Regions from separate parts of the Streptomyces sp. NPDC002573 genome, predicted to be linked through region 2. Evidence: riboswitches for the same ligand, from Rfam matches in the RefSeq annotation. Region 2 holds a riboswitch; the other holds the start of a gene.

Region 1 (7,365 bases), on a different contig from region 2:
GCCACGAGGTTGCCGAGCGTGGTCATCACGAACGAGGCCCGGTAGGCCATCGTGGAGCGGATCCACATCGCGGTGATCAGCCGGTAGGCACGCAGGCCCTCGCGCACCCGCCCGTACGTCCTCCCGCCCGGCCGGAGCGGCCACCGGTCCTGGTCCCGAGGGGCCTCGTGGGCGGAGGCGCCCGCGTCGACGTCCGCTCCCGCCTCCGCGTCCGCGTCCACGCCCTCGTACGTCTGCCCGCGCAGATCCCCGTACGACCGCCCGTGCGGCCGCCCGCGCGTCTCCTCGTACGTCTCCTCAGCCACCCTGCACCACCACCCGGCGCGTCGCCGCGGACTGGAGCATCCGCCCGGCCGTCAGCAGCACCGCGGCCCAGGCGAGCTGACGGGCGTAGACCGCCACCGGGTCCGCCGTGCCCAGCAGGACGTCCGTCGGCGCCTGGATCAGCGACGCCCAGGGCAGGGCGCGCACGATCTCGCCGAGCACCCCCGGGAAGACGTTCAGCGGCAGCAGCATCCCCGAGCAGAACATGGCGACGATCCAGGAGATCTGCGCCACACCCGCCCCGTCCATCAGCCAGAACGCGCTGAGCGCGACCAGGTAGCGGATCGCGAAGCTGACCACCGTGCCCAGCAGGACGGCGGTCAGGAAGGCCACCCAGACCAGTGGACTGCCGGGCAGGGCGAGCGGGAAGAGGAGCGCGCCGGCCGCCATGGGGATCGCCCCCCGCGCCAGCAGATGGAACAGGGCCCGGCCCAGATCCCCCGCCAGCCACCACAGCTGGAGGTCGGCGGGCCGGTACAGGTCGATCGCGATGTCGCCGGTGCGGATGCGCTCGATCAGTTCGTCCTCGAAGCCGCCGCCCATCACCGAGACGGTCATCAGCAGCGCCTGCCCGGTCCATACGTACGTCAACGCCTGGGCCTCGTCGTACCCCCCGAGGTGGGGCCGTTCGTGCCACAGGGCCAGGTAGGTGTATGCCAAGATCAATCCGAAGACTGTGTTGGTGAACACCCCCGCCGCGGTCGCGGTCCGATAGGTCGCGTACCGCCGGAAACCACCGGCGGCGACAGCGGCGTACAACCGCCCTGTCCCCACGGGAAACCTCCTTCGACGCGTTCCGGGGCGAAGCGCAGGAGCCTAGCGCGCGGACGAGGTGGCGTACCACACGTTTTTCCGCTGCGGCAGGTCCGTCGTACCGGGAACGGAACGGTTGGTGCGACAGTCTTCATCAGGGGGCGCACATGGCGTATGAGGGCGTACGGGAACGTACGACGCGAAACGGGAGTCCGGCACCACGATGAGCGACGAGCCGCAGCCGCAGCAGAGCAGCAAGGGCGGGGCGCCCACAGAACCGCCACCGCCCGCGGCCTTGGACCCACAGCCCGCGGTCCCGAAACCGCAACCCGCGGCCACGGAGCCGGAGCCTGCGGCCACGGAGCCGGAGCCTGCGGCCACTGATCCGCAGCCCGCGGACCCGAAGCCGCAACCCGCGGTCACGGACCCGCAGCCGACGGTTCCGAAACCGCGGCCCGCGGACACGGACCCGCACACCGTGACCCTGAAGGCGCAGTCCGCGGCCGCCGACCCGCAGACCATGACGCTGAAGGCGCAGCCCGCGGACACCGACCCGCAGACCATGGCCCTGAAGGCGCTGCCCCCGGCCGCCGATCCGCACACCATGACCCTGAAGGCACTGCCCCCGGCCGCGGCCCCCCAGCCCACGGCCCCGAAACCGCAACCCACGGTCCCGAGACCGCGCCCCGCCGCCGTGGCCCCGCAGTCCGCCGCCATGGCCGCGCAGCCCGCCGCCATAGACCCGCAGTCCGCGGTCCCGAGCGCGCAGGCCGGGTCCGGCGGGCAGGGGAAGCGGCCGAGGCGTACGGGATGGCGTCGGCTGTTCCCCACCTGGCGGATGGTGCTCGGCACCTTCGTGGTCGGGGTCCTGCTGCTCATCGGCCTGTTCGCGCTGGGCTACTCCATGGTCAAGATCCCGCCGGCCAACGCGCTCGCGACCAAGCAGAGCAACGTCTACCTGTACGCGGACGGCACCGAGATCGCCCGCGACGGCAAGGTCAACCGCGAGAGCGTCGGCCTCGCCCAGATCTCCAAGGACGCCCAGCACGCCGTGCTCGCCGCCGAGGACCGCGACTTCTACACCGAGTCCGCCGTAGACCCCAAGGCGATGGTCCGCGCCGGCTGGAACACCGCCACCGGCAAGGGCAAGCAGTCCGGCTCCACGATCACCCAGCAGTACGTCAAGAACTACTACCTGGGCCAGGAACAGACCGTCACCCGCAAGGTGAAGGAGTTCTTCATCTCGATCAAGCTGGATCGCGAGAAGAGCAAGAACGACATCCTCGAGGGCTACCTCAACACCAGCTTCTTCGGCCGCAACGCCTACGGCATCCAGGCCGCCGCCCGCGCCTACTACGGCGTCGACGCCATGTCCCTCGACCCGGCCAAGGGCGCCTACCTCGCCGCGCTGCTCAACGCGCCCAGCGAGTACGACGTCGTCGCGCACCCGGAGAACAAGGGCGCGGCCGAGGCCCGCTGGAACTACGTCCTCGACGGCATGGTCAAGAAGGGCTGGCTCAGCAGCTCCCAGCGCGCCGGCATGAAGTTCCCCATGCCCAAGGAGGCCAACGCCTCCACCGGCCTGTCCGGCCAGCGCGGCTACCTCCTCGACGCGATCAAGGACTATCTGCAGGAGAACAAGATCGTCGACGCGGACCAGCTCGCCGCCGGCGGCTACCGCATCACCACCACCCTGCAGAAGAGCAAGCAGGACGCCTTCGTCAACGCGGTGAACGACCAGGTGATGTCCAAGCTGGACAAGAAGAACCGCAAGGTCGACAACTACGTCCGCGCTGGCGGCGCGGCCGTCGATCCGCGCACCGGCAAGATCCTCGCCATGTACGGCGGCATCGACTACGTGAAGCAGTACACGAACAACGCCACGCGCGGCGACTTCCAGGTGGGCTCCACCTTCAAGCCGTTCGTGTTCACGTCCGCCGTGGAGAACAACTCCCGGACCCAGGACGGCCGTCCCATCACCCCGAACACGATCTACGACGGCACCAACAAGCGTCCGGTCCAGGGCTGGTCCGGCGGCGTGTACGCCCCCGAGAACGAGGACAGCCACTCATACGGCGACATCACCGTGCGCGACGCCACCGACAAGTCGGTCAACGCGGTGTACGCGCAGATGGCCGTGGACGTCGGCCCGGCCAGGATCAAGCAGACCGCGGTCGACCTCGGCATCCCGTCCGGCACCAAGGACCTCAACCCCTACCCGTCCATCGCGCTGGGCACGGCCACCGCGAGCGTCCTGGACATGGCGGAGGCCTACGCGACGCTCGCCAACCACGGCGAGCGCAGCACGTACACCCTGGTCGACAAGATCACGAAGGACGGCGACGACGTCGGCGGGCTGCCCGAGCAGAAGACCGAGCAGGCCGTCAGCCGCGAGGCCGCCGACACCACCACCTCGGTCCTGCAGAGCGTCGTCCAGAACGGCACGGCGACCAGCGCCCTGGCCGCGGGCCGCCCGGCCGCCGGCAAGACCGGCACCGCGGAGGAGGACACGGCGGCCTGGTTCGCGGGCTACACCCCCGACCTCGCCACGGTGGTCTCCGTGATGGGCCAGGACCCCGTGACGGCTGCCCACAAGCCGCTGTACGGCGCGATGGGCCTGGACCGTATCAACGGCGGCGGCGCGCCCGCGCAGATCTGGGCGCAGTTCACCAAGGAAGCGCTGCAGGGCAAGCCGACCAAGGACTTCGACCTCCAGCTCCAGGCCGGCGCCGACCAGACCCTGGAGCCCTCCACGAGCCCCTCGGACCAGCCCACCGGCACCACCGGCACCCAGGACAACGGCGGCACGACCGGCGACCAGGGCACCCAGGGGCAGGACCAGGGCCAGGCCCAGGGCCAGAGCGACGGCGGCACCACCAGCAGCGGCGGCCCGACCGACCCCGGCGGCACCACAGGAACCGGCGGAGCCCCGGGGACCGGCGGAACCGGCACGGGCGGCGGCACGGACACCGGTGGCGCCACCGGGGCCGGCGGAACGACGGGCACGGGCGGAACCACGGGCGCGGGCGGCACGACCGGCGACGCGGGCACGACCGGGACCGGCGGGACGACCGGCGACGGCGGACCGACCGGGCCGGGCGGACCGGCGGGCGGCGTGGGGTTCTGACCGGGACGGCCGGGCGGTCGTGACCGCCCGGCCGACGCACCGGGTCAGTGACCCGAGGTCGCCTTCAGCCCCACCACGGCCACCAGCAGCAGCGCCACGAAGAAGATCCGCGCGGCGGTCGTGGGCTCACCGAGCACGGTCATGCCCAGCACCGCCGCGCCGGCCGCACCGATGCCCACCCAGACTCCGTACGCCGTACCGATGGGCAGGGACCGCGCGGCGTACGACAGCAGAAGCATGCTGGCGACGATGCCCGCGCCGGTGCCCAGGCTCGGCCAGAGACGGGTGAATCCGTCGGTGTACTTCATGCCGACCGACCAGCCGACCTCGAGCAGGCCGGCGAGGACGAGCAGGACCCACGCCATGGGGGCACCTCCGTGTTTCGGTGATCAACAGGGGGTGCGTCGTCTTTGCGTCCCGGTACGGCGCGTCTCGTCGGGTCCCTCGCGGGTCCGCCCAACATAGCAAAGGACAGGCAAAAGAGGCTGGTGACAACGGTCACCAGCCCCTTTTCGCGCGGATCGCGCCGATCGCGCGAGCTCGGCGGGCCCGCGGAGACGCGCGGGCCCGGGTGGCCCTACAGGTAGAGCCCCGTGGAGTCCTCCGACCCCTCGAAGCGGTCCGCGGCCACGGCGTGCAGATCGCGTTCGCGCATCAGCACGTACGCGGTCCCGCGCACCTCGACCTCGGCCCGGTCCTCCGGGTCGTACAGGACCCGGTCGCCCGGCTCCACGGTCCGTACGTTCTGTCCGACCGCGACGACCTCGGCCCAGGCGAGGCGCCGGCCGACGGCCGCCGTCGCGGGGATCAGGATGCCGCCGCCGGAGCGGCGCTCGCCCTCGGCGGTGTCCTGCCGCACCAGCACGCGGTCGTGCAGCATCCGGATGGGCAGCTTGTCGTGGTGGTTCTTCTCGCTCACGCCCCGAACCTACCTGTCTCCGACGGCTTCGTGCGCGGCCGGGTCAGCCCTTGCGCCGCCGGGAACCGAGGGCCAGCAGGCCCACGACCCCGACCACGACCAGCGCCACGGGCACGATGCGCTCCAGGCGCGGCGCGCCGTCCTCCGTGACCATCTGGCTCTTCACCTCGCCGACGACCCGGTTGGCGCGGACGTACGCACGGCCGAGCGTGTTGTCGACATGGGAGACGACCTTGGCCTTGGCGTCCCCGACGATCGTCTTCGGGTGCACCCGGACGCCGATCTCGTCGAGCGTCTCGGCCAGCGTTTCGCGGCGGCGCTTGATGTCCGCCTCGATCTCCGCCGGAGTTCTGGTGTCCGGTGTGCTCGACGTGTCCGCCACCGCGTTTCCTCCGTGGTCGTTTGCGACGTGTTCCGTGCAATTCCTGCGTCTGTGGTCGACAGTCTGTCAGTTCCTCGCCGAACGCACCCATCGGCACCCCTCTGGAGCCGCCGGACGCGGATTAGGCTCGTCGGGTAACCGCCCCCTGCCTGTGAGGTAACGACGATGAGCGAGCGACTGCAGCCCGGCGACACCGCCCCCGCCTTCACCCTGCCGGACGCCGACGGCAACGAGGTCTCCCTGGCCGGTCACAAGGGCCGCAAGGTCATCGTGTACTTCTACCCCGCCGCGCTCACCCCAGGCTGCACCAAGCAGGCGTGCGACTTCACGGACAACCTGGAGCTGCTGGCGGGCGCCGGCTACGACGTCATCGGCATCTCGCCCGACAAGCCGGAGAAGCTCGCGAAGTTCCGTGAGAAGGAGGACCTGAAGGTCACCCTGCTCGCCGACCCGGACAAGAAGGTGCTGGAGGCCTACGGCGCGTTCGGCGAGAAGAAGCTGTACGGCAAGACGGTCGTCGGCGTCATCCGCTCAACGGTGATCGTGGACGAGGAGGGCAAGGTCGAGCGCGCCCTGTACAACGTCAAGGCGACGGGCCACGTAGCGAAGATCATCAAGGACCTGGGCGTCTAGGACCCCAGGGGGACCAGGAGTCCAAGGACTCCGGGGACCAGGAGTCCAAGGACCCCACCTCCCCCGAGCGGCCCGCACCGACCCTCCCGGTACGGGCCGTTCCGCATACCGGGCGCGACTGTCCGACAAACGGTTCGTCACTCCGTACGAGACCGCGACCAGGCGGCCGGAAGCGGAGGGAACGTCATGGCCACCGACGCCGCAGCCGCCTCCGCCCGGAGTGTGCGCGGGGCGGCCGAGATCCTCGGAGTCCCCGACGACGGCCGTTCGCGTGCCGCCTTGGGACGGATGTTCCGGGAACGGAGCATCGACACGTCCCACTTCCGCGGCTTCCGCCCGGCGATTCCCGAGAACGCGCTGCGCACAGCCGTGGCCGAGGCCACGAGCTACGCCGGCGTCATGCGCACACTGGAGCTCGAGGTGAACGACACGAACCACCGCCGGGTCCGCCGCGGCGCCGCCCAACTCGGGCTGGACACTGGCCACTTCGCCCGGCGCCCCTGGGCTGCCGCCCGCACGCTCCGCCGCGCGCCCGCGGCGGAGCGGGTGCTGGTCGTGCTCCCCGCCGACTCCGCGCGCCCCAACCGCGCGCGGTTGCACGTGGCCCTCCAGGAGGCGGGCCTTCCCTACCGGTGGGCATCGTGCGGGAACCAAGGGCAGTGGCTGGGGCAGCCCGTCACACTTCAGATCGACCACATCAACGGTGACCGGCAGGACATCCGCATCGAGAACCCGCGGTACCTGTGCCCGAACTGCCATGCACTGACGGCAACATGGTGCCGCCGGAAGGACGGGCGCACAGCGGGGCGGCCGGACTCCCCCGTACACTGAACGACACGAAGCGGCACAGGAAGATTAAATGTCCGCTTTGGGGCGGTCGTGGCGAAATAGGCGATACGCGCGGGTTTTAGGTGCCCGTGGGAGAAATCCCGTGTGGGTTCGAGTCCCACCGACCGCACACAGACATGAGGAAGGCCCGGTCCGGATGATCCGACCGGGCCTTCGCTGCGCCGGGCTCAGCCCAGCAGTTCCCGTACCACCGGTACCAGGGCGCGGAACGCCTTGCCTCGGTGACTGATCGCGTTCTTCTCCGCGGGGGTCAGCTCCGCGCAGGTGCGCGTCTCGCCCTCGGGCTGGAGGATCGGGTCGTAGCCGAAGCCGTTCGTGCCGGACGGGGCGTGGCGGAGCGTGCCGAGCAGCCGGCCCTCGACCACGCGCTCGGTGCCG
Region 2 (7,365 bases):
GGACGGCACGCTCGACCGTATGCTGCACCTCCCTGCGGCCCGGCCGGCCGGAGTGTGCCTCCAGGGCAGCACGCTCCACATCACCTCGGCCCGCGTGGGCCTGGCCGCACCCGGCCCGTCAGACGGCGGGGTCTTCGGGGTTCCGGTCGACGTACCGGGCCCGCCCACGCCCGCGTTCCGGCCCGATCCGGCCTGGCGCCTGCCCGCGCCGGTCGCGCAGGAGCCCGTATGACGTCCCCATGGTGTCCGCGGGCCGGACGGGTCGTCTTCGTCGGCGAGACCATGGCGGCCCTGACTCCCGACCCGCCCCGGCCGCTGGCCGACGCCGGGACCCTGCGCCTGTCCGTGGCGGGAGTGGAGTCGAACGTGGCGATGTGCCTCGCCGATCACGAGATCCCCTTCAGTTGGCTCTCGGCCCTGGGGGACGATTCTCTGGGGCACCGCGTGCGCACCACCGTCGCCGACGCCGGGGTCGATGTCTCCCAGGTCCGCACCGATCCCCACCGTCCCACCGGCCTCCTGGTGAAGGACCCGGGTCCAGGCGGACACGCGTCCACTACTACCGACGCGGCTCGGCCGCCTCGGCGCTGGGCCCCGGGCTGCTGGACCAGGAGCCGGTGACCACGGCCGCGCTCCTGCACCTCACGGGCATCACTCCCGCGTTGTCCGCCTCCTGCCGGAGCCTGGTGACACAGGCCCTGGCCGTCCCGGCGGACGAGCGGCCGTACGCGGTCAGCTTCGACGTCAACCACCGTGCCGCCCTGTGGCCGGACGGCACGGCCGCGTCCGTGCTGCGTGAGTTGGCCGATCGGGGGGACGTCGTCTTCGTCGGCCTCGACGAGGCCCAGGGCCTGTGGGGCGCCGACGTGACGGTCCCTGGCATACGGGAGTTGCTCCCGCATCCCCGGATCGTCGTCGTCAAGGACGGCGCCCGCGCCGCGACGGCCCTCACCGCCGAAGGGATGTGCACGGTCCCCGCTCTGCGCACGACGGTGGTCGAGCCGGTCGGCGCCGGCGACGCCTTCGCGGCCGGGTTCCTGGCGGGGCTGCTCCGGGGAACGACCACCGTGCGCGCGCTGCGACTGGGACACATCACGGCCGTCAGCGCCCTCCAAGTGACCGGAGACCACGGTCCGTTGCCCGACCCGGCCGAGATCGAACGCCTCCTCGCCCTCTCAGCCGGTGCGTGGGAGCGGCTCAATGAGCTCCGGGCGGACGCGTGAACGTCATCCGGTGCTCGGCACGCCCGCGGACCGGGTTCACGGGCACAGGATGAAGTCGGGAAAGGCACGTCGAGCGGGCCGGTCACCGACCTCCGCGAGCGCCGCGCGGATCTCACGCAGATGGCGGGTGGTCATCTGCAGCGGGGGCTCGTCGGGCTGGTAGGTGGTACGGATCGGGTAGTCCACGCCCGGTTCACGGGTCATCTCGATATGGCAGCCGAGCACATGGGTGACCGGCCGTCCGTCGCTGAACTCGATCAGGCGGTCGATGGTCCGGGTGAAGGCGACCCAGTCCTGGATGTAGAGCCTGCCGGGGTAGACCGTGTCGCCCGTGAGCAGGAACCCGGTCCACGGGTCGTAGAAGGTGACCGCCGCGTCGTGATGACCCGGGGTGGCCAGACACTCCAGCACCCGGCCGCCCAGATCGATCCGCGCCACGGCGCCGGGGTCCTCGGTGAACCCGAAGTACTCCCAGGCGGTGGACCGGTCCGCAGCCACCACCGTGGTGGCGGGACGGTCGGCGAACTGGGCGTCGCCCGCGACGTGGTCGCCGTGTGGGTGGGTGTGCAGGACCAGCAGGCCGTACCCGTCCCGGGGGTTCCGGGTGAGCCACTCCGCGACGAGTTCGTCGACGGTCCGGCGCAAGGGGAAGTACTCCGCGGAGGCGGTGGCACCGGTGTCGATCAACACCGCCCGATCATTGCCGAACAGCAGAAACAGGAAAGGCGCTTCATAGTTGATCGCCATGTTCTGCCGCAGGATGAACGTGTGCTCGTCGTAGCCGTGGACCTGGATGTCCGGGTCCGCGTTGTGCTTGGCCGACGGCGAACCATGGATCCACGGGACGTCGAGCGCACGCGGCTCGGGAACCCCTGCGGCGAAATCGACCCACGACGTGCCCGTATCCATGACGACTCCTTCGGTGCGTCGTCTTGGCAGGCCGGGTACGGCGCACATCTCGTCCGGGGCAGGCACGGTTACGAGCCGCCGCGGCGAAGCTACCACGAGGCCGACCGACTGATCATGACAATGACAGGCGGCCGGGTCGGCGCCGCGTCGGCGCACGGCAGACGGCGCTTGTCGGCCAGGTGCTCGTACGAGTCCAGGCCGGTGGGGTGAATCCGCTGGACACCAAGATCCAGGCGGGCAAGGCCGCTCATGCGCAGAGCCGGCTGCCCGCGGTGCTCGGCCTGGACCTCGCCGGCGAGACCACGCTGGAGGCGCTGCTGGAGAGGGTCCGCGAGACCTTCGGCATGGAGTCGGTTGCGCTGCTGGAGCGCACCGGCGAGACTGCGCCCTGGACCTGCGCCGGCAGTGTGGGACCCGAGCCCGCGGGCGTCCCGGAGGACGCGGACGTCGACGTACCGGTCGGCGACCACATGGCGCTGTCCCTGCGCGGCCGGGTGCTGCCGGCCTCCGACCGGCGGGTGCTGGCCGCGTTCGCCGCGCAGGCCGCCGTCGTCCTGCACCGCCAGCGCCTGCAGCACGAGGCGGACCAGGCCAAGGAACTGGCCGAGGGCAACCGCATAAGGACCGCGCTGCTCGCCGCCGTCAGCCACGACCTGCGCACCCCGCTCGCCGGCATCAATGCCTCGGCGACCTCGCTGCGCTCCGACGACGTCGAGTGGTCCGAGGAGGACCGGGCGGAGCTGCTGGCCGCGATCGAGGAGGGCGCCGACCGCCTCGACCACCTCGTCGGCAACCTGCTGGACATGTCCCGTCTCCAGACCGGCACCGTCACCCCGATCATCCGGGAGACCGACCTCGACGAGGTCGTGCCCATGGCGCTCGGCGGGGTCCCCGAGGACAGTGTGGAACTGGACATCCCCGAAACCCTGCCCATGGTCTACGTCGACCGGGGCCTGCTGGAGCGGGCCGTCGCCAACGTCGTCGAGAACGCCGTCAAGTACAGCCCGCCGGGGGAGAGCGTCCTGGTGTCGGCGAGCGCCCTCGCCGACCGGGTGGAGGTGCGGGTCATCGACCGGGGCCCCGGGGTCCCGGACGAGGCCAAGGACCAGATCTTCGAACCCTTCCAGCGGTACGGCGACTCGCCTCGCGGTGTCGGCGTGGGCCTCGGTCTGGCGGTCGCACGCGGGTTCGCCGAGGCCGTGGGTGGCACGCTGCATGCCGAGGACACGCCCGGCGGCGGCCTGACCATGGTGCTCACCGTTCCGACCTCACCGGAGGGGCGGCCGGAGTGGCCGAACGTGTCGGCGGCGGCGATGTCCTGAGGACCAGGCGTCGGGCGACACGTCTGACGCTCCGTTCCCTGCCCTCCCAGCCGACGTGACCGGCCTGCTCCCTCCCGGCTCCCCGGCGGAAGCAGGCCGGTCCTCCCGTATCCACACCGACCGACCCGCCCGGGCCGCACTGGGAAGCGGACGCCCGCCCCACGGCGGAGACTGACTGCGACCGTTCGACTGTCCGACCGGCCCTGACGAGGTCCCGATGGCGTATGGCCTGGCACGACGTGAGCTGAGACCGAGGGTCCCGCTGCGTCCCGGCGAGGGCGAGAAACACCACCTCACCAGCCTGGAAGGGCTGGCCGCGCTGTCACTGGACGCGCTCAGCTCGGTGGCGTACGGCCCCGAGGCGATCGTGCTGGCGCTCGTGGCCGCGGGCACCGGGGCGCTGAGCGCGACCCTGCCCATCACGCTGGCGATCACCTTTCTGCTCGCGGCACTGGTCATCTCGTACGGCCAGGTCATCGCCGTACACCCGGACGGCGGAGGCGCCTACGCCGTCTCGAAGGCCGAACTGGGCCCGACCTCCAGCCTGCTCGCCGCCGCCAGCCTGGTCGTCGACTACGTGCTCACCGTGGCCGTCAGCCTGGCCGCCGGCGGCGACGCGCTGGCCTCCGCGTTCCCCGCCCTCGCCCATGACAAGCTGCTCATCTGCCTGATGGGCCTCGCTCTGCTGACGGGTGTGAACCTCCGCGGCGTCACCGAGAGCGCCCGGGTGCTGATGCTGCCCACCGTGCTGTTCATCGTGGCCATCCTCGGAGTCGTCGTCCTCGGCCTGCTCCGCCCACATCCCGCGGCCGTCGTCGGCATGGCCCAGTCCTTCCCGGCGCACGAGACGCTGGGTCTGCTGCTCATCCTCAAGGCGTTCTCCTCCGGCTGCTCGGCCCTGACCGGCGTGGAGGCCATCGCCAACGCCGTACCGACCTTCCGTACCCCCAGGTTCAAGCGCGCCCAGCGCACCGAACTCATGCTCGGTGCGCTGCTGGGGATCATGCTGGTCGGCCTGGCCGTGCTGATCCGCCGCGACCATGTGGCCCCGCGCGGCGGCGTCACCGTACTGGCACAGCTCACCGCAGGCGCCTACGGCACCGGCTGGGCCTACTACGCCACCAACATCATCGTCACCCTGGTGCTGCTTCTCGCCGCCAACACCAGCTTCGGCGGACTGCCGGTGCTGATGAGCCTGCTCGCCCGCGACCACCGGCTGCCCCACCTGTTCGGACTGCGCGCCGAACGCCCCGTCTATCGCTACGGCGTCGTCGCCCTCGCCCTGATGGCCGCCCTGCTGCTCATCGCGGTCAACGCCGACACCCACCGGCTGATCCCCCTCTTCGCCATCGGCGTCTTCATCGGCTTCACCCTCAGCCAACTCGGCCTAGTCAGGCACTGGGCCAGGCAGAAGCCCGAGGGATGGAAGCGGCGCGCGCTGATCAACGGCACCGGGGCACTGCTGACGACCCTGGCCGGCGTCATCCTCCTCACCACGAAGTTCCTGGAAGGGGCGTGGGTGGTCGTCATCGCGGTGCCGCTGATGATGCTGCTGTTCGCCCGGATCCAGCGGTACTACACCGAAGTGGGGAAGGAGCTGGGACTCGGCCGTATCCCCGGCCCACCCGACCGGCGTACAGCGAGCCTGGTCATCGTTCCGCTCGGTGACGTCAGCAAACTCGCGCGGCACGCCATCGGCGCCGCCCTCGCCCTGGGGGACGAGGTGGTCGCCGTCGCCGTCCAGGCCGACCCCGACAAGACCCGTGCTCTGCGGGAGGCGTGGGAGCGATGGGACCCCGGTGTCCGGCTCGACATCATCGACAGTCCGCACCGCTCACTCGTACAGCCGATCGTCGACTATGTGCAGCGCGCGGCTCAGGACGGAGACGGACGCCAGATCGCCGTCCTCATCCCCGAGGTGGAACCCCGCCACCGCCGCTACGAGATCCTCCAGAACCAGCGCGGACTGCTCCTCGCCACCGTCCTGCGATCGCGCACGGACGTGGTGGTGTGCATGCTCCCCTACCGACTACGCCTCTGAGCCGGGCGACGCCGCGGAGTGCCCCTGGCACCGCTTCGCTCGCTTCCGTAGCGTGGCGTGATGCGCTTCGCCTTCAAGACGTCACCGCAGGGAACCACCTGGAACGCTCTGCTCGATGTGTGGCGGGCAGCCGACGAGATGGAGGTCTTCGAGTCCGGATGGACCTCCGACCACTTCCAGGCCATGCACGGAACCGACCCGACGACCCCTCGCCTCGAAGGCTGGATCACCCTGGCGGCACTCGCCCAGGCGACACGACGACTGCGCCTGGGCACGCTGGTCACCGGCATCCACTATCGGCATCCGGCGGTGCTGGCCAACATGGCGGCCACGCTTGACGTCATCTCAGGCGGTCGGCTGGAACTCGGCATCGGGACCGGCTGGAACCAGGAGGAGTCCCACGCCTACGGCATCGAACTCGGCACCCCCCGACAGCGCAGCGACCGCTTCGAGGAGGCCTGCGAGATGCTGACCGCCCTGCTCGGACCCGACCAGAGCACCACGTTCAAAGGCGCGTACTACGAGCTGACCGACGCTCGCTGCAACCCCAAGCCGATCCAGCGACCTCACCCCCCTCTCTGCATCGGTGGCAGCGGGGAGAAACGCACCCTACGGACCGCGGCCAGGTTCGCCCAGCACTGGAACTTCGACACCGGAACACCCGAACAGTTCCGCAGAGCACGCGACGTGCTGCACCAGCACTGCGGCAGCGTCGGACGCGACCCGGCGGAGATCCGGCTCTCCGCGCAGGTGCGCCACACCGGAGACCCCGCGCGGACCGCCGCGGACGCGGCCGCATTCGCTGCCGAGGGTGCCGAACTCGCCGTCGTCTACCTCCCGTTGCCCTACTCGCCGCACGTCCTCCAGCCGCTGGCGGACGAACTGGCCGGCATGGCCTGACCGGAAGCGCCGTCCGTCACAGATTGCGCAGCGCGCGGCCCATTCTTGTCAGGGCCTCGCGCAGTACGGCTGGTGACGTCGCGAAGTTGAGCCGTACGCACCCGGCCCCGCCGGAACCGAAGACATGGCCGGAACTGAGGGCTACTCCGGCCTTGTCCAGGAACATCCTCGCCGGCCCGGCCACATCACTCACCACCCCGGGACCATCGGCCCGCTGGTCGCCGTGCAGTCCCAGCTCCGTACAGTCCAGCCAGGCCAGATAGGTGCCCTGCGGCGGGCGGTAGCGAACGGCGGGGAGGTGTTCCTCGACGAGTTGCCCCAGCAGACGCCGGTTGGCGTCGAGGCCGAGCAGCAGTTCGTCGAGCCAGTCCCCTCCGTCGCGAAACGCCGTGGCGTGGGCGATGACCCCCAGATGGCTGGGGCCGTGGCTGACCTCTTCGGGCATACGACGAAGGTCGTCGGCCGCCTCGCTGCCGGCGATCGCCAGCGCGGCCTTGAGACCGGCGAGGTTCCACGCCTTGGACGCCGAGATCAGCGCGAAGGCGTTCTCGGAGCCCGGAACGCAGAGAAAGGGCGTGAAGGCTGCTCCGGGCAGCACCAATGGGGCGTGGATCTCGTCGGACACCACCCGTACGCCATGCTTCCGGGCCAGCTCGGCGACGGCTCGCAGCTCCTCCCGGGTGTGGACGACTCCGGTCGGGTTGTGCGGGTTGCTCAGGAGGAACGCCGCACGGCGGCCCCGGCTTCGGGCTCGTACGAAGGCGTCCTCCAGGGTGCCGAGATCGATCCGGAGATCCTGTCCGAGCCTTGCCTCGACGACCTCCCGGTCGGCGTGGGTGATGAACGCGTAGAAAGGCGGATACACCGGCGAGCACACGACCACGGTCTCCCCCGGGTCGGTTGTCAGCCGGAGCACTTCGACGATCCCCATCATGACGTCGGGCACGATCGCGGTGCGGGCGATGGGCAG

The links. Region 2 has a riboswitch for guanidine ahead of ACFYX0_RS27595 (MBL fold metallo-hydrolase). Riboswitches for the same ligand answer to the same signal wherever they lie in the genome.
Region 1: linked by a shared signal. The riboswitch ahead of ACFYX0_RS11635 (DMT family transporter) and the one ahead of ACFYX0_RS27595 (MBL fold metallo-hydrolase) in region 2 are both predicted to bind guanidine.

Annotation. Positions count from the first base shown of each region.
Region 1 is NZ_JBIARC010000009.1:52,025-59,389, forward strand. It holds gene ACFYX0_RS11620 (ABC transporter permease) at 1-305, opposite strand, end outside; gene ACFYX0_RS11625 (ABC-2 family transporter protein) at 298-1,098, opposite strand; gene ACFYX0_RS11630 (transglycosylase domain-containing protein) at 1,793-4,204, shown strand; gene ACFYX0_RS11635 (DMT family transporter) at 4,249-4,569, opposite strand; guanidine-III (ykkC-III) riboswitch at 4,603-4,660, opposite strand; gene ACFYX0_RS11640 (co-chaperone GroES) at 4,782-5,084, opposite strand; gene ACFYX0_RS11645 (DUF3618 domain-containing protein) at 5,167-5,505, opposite strand; gene bcp (thioredoxin-dependent thiol peroxidase) at 5,671-6,138, shown strand; gene ACFYX0_RS11655 (HNH endonuclease) at 6,325-6,969, shown strand; tRNA gene ACFYX0_RS11660 (tRNA-Leu) at 7,012-7,096, shown strand; gene rdgB (RdgB/HAM1 family non-canonical purine NTP pyrophosphatase) at 7,155-7,365, opposite strand, start outside.
Region 2 is NZ_JBIARC010000032.1:100,524-107,888, reverse strand. It holds partial or broken gene ACFYX0_RS27605 (SMP-30/gluconolactonase/LRE family protein) at 1-232, shown strand, start outside; partial or broken gene ACFYX0_RS27600 (sugar kinase) at 229-1,223, shown strand; gene ACFYX0_RS27595 (MBL fold metallo-hydrolase) at 1,260-2,132, opposite strand; guanidine-III (ykkC-III) riboswitch at 2,145-2,214, opposite strand; gene ACFYX0_RS27590 (ATP-binding protein) at 2,312-3,454, shown strand; gene ACFYX0_RS27585 (APC family permease) at 3,672-5,495, shown strand; gene ACFYX0_RS27580 (LLM class F420-dependent oxidoreductase) at 5,556-6,395, shown strand; gene ACFYX0_RS27575 (MalY/PatB family protein) at 6,412-7,365, opposite strand, start outside.